Linked DNA regions of Zymomonas mobilis subsp. pomaceae ATCC 29192. The protein of the gene in region 1 interacts with the protein of each later gene in a pairwise test. Links are inferred from orthologs where the notes say so. Each region holds a gene or a part of one and is shown on either strand. Other genes may lie near its edges.

Region 1 (2,774 bases):
CAAAACGCCTTCTTACCCATGCAAAAGTAGCGGTCGCCCCGGGCGTTGGATATGGCGAAAAAGGCGAAGGGTATGTGCGTTTGGCCTTTGTAGAAAATGAACATCGTATTCGTCAGGCCGCGCGCAATATTAAGCGTTATTTCTCAAGTTTAGGTATTCATACCAACGAAACCATTGCGGCTGAATAAAAATTAGTGCCAACAATATTGGATGATGCGGGCCAGCTGATGGTTGTTCTGCATCATCCATTTATTAGAATGATGGCCTTCAAAAGTTACCTGAGTCGTTTCACTGGCTAATGTCTTCATCAAAGAATCATGCCGTTTAAAAACGAGAATAGGCTGACCTTTTTCATCCGGTAAAAGCGTGTAATCCTGCGCTGAGTGATGCGTCGCAATTTTGATCTGTGGCTCTGAATATCCACTAAATCCAAGAACAAGACGTTGTGCCGGCTTGTCGCACTTCACTGTTATTTTTGAAGAATTATAGCCATTAACAAAATCAGCTTGAGATTCTTGAATGTTTTGCCAATGACCAAAAGGTGATTTATTTTGGGTCAAGGCAGAGGCCTGTGCCAAGAGGCCTACAGGAATCGCCAAAAATAAAGGTAAGATATAAAGCGTATGAAACTGTCTTTTTACAGACATATGTGAACCGAAATCGGTATTTTTCGACACTACAGCCTTTTCCCTTATCGTTATTCCTTCTTTATTCATGCAGGAGAAAGGAATTAGAGACAAGAAAAAGCTAGATTTTAACGAAAATTAAATAAATGAAGGGTTGTCATTCAGAAATCAATTTTATGAGTCGCCTCTCGATGGGGGCTAATACACTTTCTAATTCGTGTGATCGTTTTAATATTTGTCCGGCTTCACCATACAGAACCCACATACCTTGCTTAAGGCGAAGTGCCGGCTGCTTTTCAATACGGAATTCTGGTCGTTCAGCTGTGCGACGAAAAGCAGAAAAATGCGCTTTATGCGCTTCAAAGTTAAGGGCGTAATCACGCCAGTGACCAGCGGCTACCATACGTCCATAAACATCCATCAACTGTAAAATTTCAGGCCGTGTAAAACCGACCTGACGAGGCGTATGGGCAGAAGAAAAAGGCGTAATAACACTCATTAAGCTGAAGAACCTGCGCTATCATTGCCTTTAGAAAGCATATCGGGATCGGAATAGGGCTGCAAGCCTTTATCAGGCCCAATCGGCGGGATAGAAGTCTTAGTCTGATTGGCGATAAAATTTTCAATTTTTTTCTGTAACAAAGCTATTTCAGTATGCATCAATTGTATTTCATGCAAATTAGGATCTAGCTGGTCACCACAAGGGGTTCCATAAGGTATAAATTCAGCCTTTTTAGTATCAATCTTTTTGTCGGGAACCTCTTCTTCATTAGTAGCCCGTGCCGGGATGCCCACCATAACAGCATTTTCATTTACATCACGCGTAACAACAGCATTAGCACCAATGCGGGCATTAGCCCCGATTTCGATAGGCCCTAATATCTGGGCCCCTGATCCTACAATCACGCCATTACGTAAAGTGGGATGACGTTTGCCACCGACACCATTAGTCGGATCGGTCCCCCCTAGGGTAGAGCATTGATAAAGGGTAACGTTATCCCCGATACAAGCGGTTTCTCCGATAACGACAAACCCATGATCAACAAAAAAATTGCGGCCTATTTTGGCCCCGGGATGAATATCAATACAGGTCAAGAAACGCGAGATATGGTTTATCATACGAGCAAGGAAATATAACTCTCCCTGATAAAGCCAATGCGCCAGCCGATGTAAAGCAAGTGCCCATACGCCAGGATAGAGTAAAATCTCCCAGCGTGAACGAGGGGCAGGATCACGCATTTTGATAGATTCAAGGTATGAAATAAAAGAATTTAGCATGGATTACCCTCTCTTTTGAGAAAAAAGGCACTCCGCATAAGGCTTCTGTTGTGCAGTTTTCATATCCTGTAGCTTAGAGCCGGTACCTTATAAAGATGTACTCTATTTCAAAATCGGTTTCTTCTCTAAAAAAGAGAACAGAAAATACCATAAAGCATTACGGGGAATAGGAAAGGAACAAGCGCTGCACTTTCAGGAAAAAAATCTATCTTTTGCTATCAAAACAAAAAAATTTTATTTTAAAACCTGGTTAAAGACCTCAAGCTTTGCAAATAGTGCAAAAAAGCAGCTCTAATAAAAAAACAGCCTGACGCGTTCATCAGGCTGCTTTGAACTAAAAAGAAGGATTATGAAAGTCAGGTCTAACGACCCTTCTAAGATACCAAGCCTATAATTTAGGCCGTTGGATCTAATACCTTTTCACCTTTGTGCCAATTGCAAGGGCAAAGGTCATCGGTCTGTAAGGCATCAAGAACACGAAGCGCTTCAGCGGGATTCCGACCCACATTCAAAGAGTTAACCGTTACATGTTGGATCACATTATTAGGATCAACGATGAAAGTTGCACGATAGGCCACGCCGGCCTCTTCATTAACAATACCCAAGGCTGAAGCCAATTTTTTGGAATTATCGGCAATCCAGGGGAAATCAGCATTGGCCAGTCGTTCATCCGATTTCCGCCATGCATAATGTACAAAGGCTGTGTCGCAAGAACCACCGATCAAAACAGCATCACGTAAAGAGAGGTCTTCTTTAATGTCATTATAGCCCACAATTTCCGTAGGGCAGACAAAAGTGAAGTCCATCGGCCAGAAAAAGACAACCTTCCACTTGCCATTCGTCTCGCCAAGGTCAATAGTTTCACCGTTT
Region 2 (2,948 bases), 1.0 Mb from region 1 along the record:
CTTAGTTTAGAAGCGTTAAATGTCAGTATACCGGTATGGGCGGCGGTCAATCATTCTACTTTGCCTTATTGGGCTTCTATCAGTGCCAGTGAAGCCTTTATGAGAAGCGGGCCGGGGGCTAATTATCCGGCTATTTGGCATTATCAACGGCCTGATTTACCGGTTAAGGTGATTGCCCGTCATGAGAATTGGCGAAAAGTCGAAGATGTTGATGGCGCAACGGGTTGGATTGCCGCCGCGCTGCTGTCCGATAGACGTACAGCCATTCTAAATGGTCAAGGCGTTCAGAATTTATACGCTCTTCCGTCTGCAAACTCTCAGGTTGTTTGGCGCGCGGAAGCGGGTGTCATAGGACGCATTTCAAAATGCCAAGATAACTGGTGTCTATTCAATATTCACGGACAAACCGGATACATCCATATCCGCAACTTATGGGGTGTTAATCCGCAAGAGAGCCTCAACTGACAGTGAAAGTTATGTTTAACATTAAACAATATTTGTCCTGTTAAAAAAACTTACCCAGCCTTGATATCGCCTTTAAAGCAAGAATTTGCTTTAGCATTGATGGATAATATATGTCTGTTTTTTATCTAAACCAATCTTCTATAAGGGGATTGGCTTATTTTGCCGCTTTTTTAGGTATTACCCCGTTATTTGCGGCTACAACCTTACCAACACCTATGGCTTTATCATCGCTGCAATCAGGCCAATGGCGCATTTCCATGCTTCCCAAAGGCATTACCGATGTGTGTCTGGGTAATCCCCATCAATTGATGCATAGTGCGATTGCTTCTAATCAATGCAAAGGGCTGGTAGTCGATAACAAACCCGACACAGCTACAGTACAATATGATTGTGGGGATGCAGGATGGGCGCGTAGCACCATTCACGTTGATAACGATCACAGTGCTCGGATCGATAGTCAGGGTATTTCAGGACACATGCCATTTTTATTCAAAGCAGATGCCCGTCGTATCGGAAGTTGTACAGCGCAATAAGCGCTGAAAGCTTCCGATAAATAAGACGGGACAAAACCTACTTTAGCGGTTGTATTAGGCCTCTGGCAAAAAATCTGGAACGGATAAATATCTTTCGCCTGTGTCGTAATTAACCCCGAGGATACGGCTATCCTTTGGTAAATCTTTTATTTTTTTATCGATCGCGGCTAAGGTGGCGCCTGTTGAAATACCGACAAGTAAACCTTCTTCTGTGGCAGCTCTTAATGCCCAGCTTTTGGCTTCGTCATTTTGGATTTCTATAACCCCTGTTAGAATATCTTTATGCAGATTTTTGGGGACAAAACCTGCGCCTATGCCTTGAATAGCATGCGGTCCCGGTTTTCCACCTGCCAATACCGGAGAAGTCGCAGGTTCAACCGCAAATATTTGAATATCAGGCCAAGCTTTTCGTAAAGTTTCCCCAATACCTGTTAAATGCCCCCCTGTTCCTACACCACTGATAAAGGCATCAATGGGCGTTTCTTTAAAATCTTTTAGGATTTCAGGGCCCGTTGTTGTTGCATGAATGTTGATGTTGGCCGGATTTTCAAATTGTTGGGGAATCCAAGCCCCTTCCGTTTGGGCAGCTAATTCTTTAGCCCTTTCAATGGCACCAGCCATCCCTTTTTCCTTGGGCGTAAGATCAAAACCGGCACCATAAGCCAACATCAGGCGACGGCGTTCAATCGACATCGATTCTGGCATGACCAATATTAATTTATAGCCCTTAACCGCGGCCACCATGGCAAGTCCAATACCCGTATTGCCGCTGGTAGGTTCAATAATGACACCCCCCTTTTTAAGCTTGCCTTTTTTTTCAGCGTCTTCCACCATGGCCAGAGCAATACGATCTTTGATTGATCCACCGGGATTACTTTTTTCAACTTTGATCCAGACCTCATGGTCAGGAAACAACTTGTTCAAGCGTAAATGGGGCGTGTTACCTATAGCCTCTAAAATAGTATTTACTTTTGCCATTCATCCTGTCCTTATGAGAAAATATATTTTTAGCAGAAAATGACTTACCTATTTACAGGGTATGTTTCTAATCTCTTTACTTTATATTTAAAATCAGGATTGAAAAACGATCAATCAAGCTTTCCTATGGGAAAGGCATATAATTCTTTTTAGATTCATCGGATAATAAAAAAACGCTCCGATTAAAACCGGAGCGTTTAAGAGGACTAGAAAAGGCCATTCTTCTGTCTTGTTAGGGGTTAGGCCATAGCCGGCAATAACTTCCGATCTCCGGCGATTTCCATAATGGCTTTTTGCAATTTATCAAAAGCCCGCACTTCAATCTGTCTTACACGTTCCCGACTAACGCCATAGACCTGGCTCAGTTCTTCAAGGGTCTTTGGATTATCGCTCAATCGTCTTTCTGATAAAATGTATTTTTCGCGATCGTTCAACTTATCCATCGCTTCCACCAATAATTTATGGCGGACAATACTTTCCTCTTCTTCCTCGATCTGCTGATCTTGTAACGGTTCCTGATCGACAAGCCAGTCTTGCATCTGGCCTTCGCCGTCCTCGCGGACAGAGACATTAAGGGAACTATCGCCCCCCATGGCCATCCGGCGGTTCATGCTGACGACATCGTCATTGCTGACCCCTAAATTGGTCGCAATAGATTTGACTTCTTCAGGCTTTAGATCACCATCTTCAAAGGCGTGAAGATTGCTTTTCAATCGTCGCAGATTAAAGAATAACTTCTTCTGCGCGGCAGTGGTCCCCATTTTGACAAGGCTCCACGACCGCAGAATATACTCTTGAATTGAAGCTTTAATCCACCATATCGCATAAGTAGCCAAACGGAATCCGCGGTCAGGGTCAAATTTTTTGACACCCTGCATCAGGCCGATATTACCTTCTGAAATCAATTCAGAAACGGGTAGGCCATAACCGCGATATCCCATGGCGATTTTTGCGACTAAACGCAGATGGGAG

What was found. The genes of interacting proteins can lie anywhere in the genome.
Region 2: the proteins of epsC (region 1) and cysK interact in binary tests that used the Escherichia coli proteins (3 or more experiments, as listed by UniProt). The link is inferred for Zymomonas mobilis subsp. pomaceae ATCC 29192 from one-to-one orthologs.

The regions. Positions count from the first base shown.
Region 1 is NC_015709.1:1,619,907-1,622,680, reverse strand. Bases 15-2,774 are described here. They hold epsC (serine O-acetyltransferase EpsC), read right to left. Parts: upstream 1,905-2,774; coding sequence 1,125-1,904; downstream 15-1,124. Other genes in these bases: ZYMOP_RS07195 (peroxiredoxin), read right to left, coding at 2,300-2,774; ZYMOP_RS07205 (DUF2794 domain-containing protein), read right to left, coding at 784-1,125; ZYMOP_RS07210 (hypothetical protein), read right to left, coding at 192-677; ZYMOP_RS07215 (LL-diaminopimelate aminotransferase), read left to right, coding at 15-188. Outside these bases: more of ZYMOP_RS07215, read left to right, coding at 1-14.
Region 2 is NC_015709.1:573,491-576,438, reverse strand. The notes cover bases 15-2,948. They hold cysK (cysteine synthase A), read right to left. Parts: upstream 1,977-2,948; coding sequence 1,053-1,976; downstream 15-1,052. Other genes in these bases: rpoH (RNA polymerase sigma factor RpoH), read right to left, coding at 2,216-2,948; ZYMOP_RS02550 (hypothetical protein), read left to right, coding at 576-998; ZYMOP_RS02555 (SH3 domain-containing protein), read left to right, coding at 15-465. Outside these bases: more of ZYMOP_RS02555, read left to right, coding at 1-14.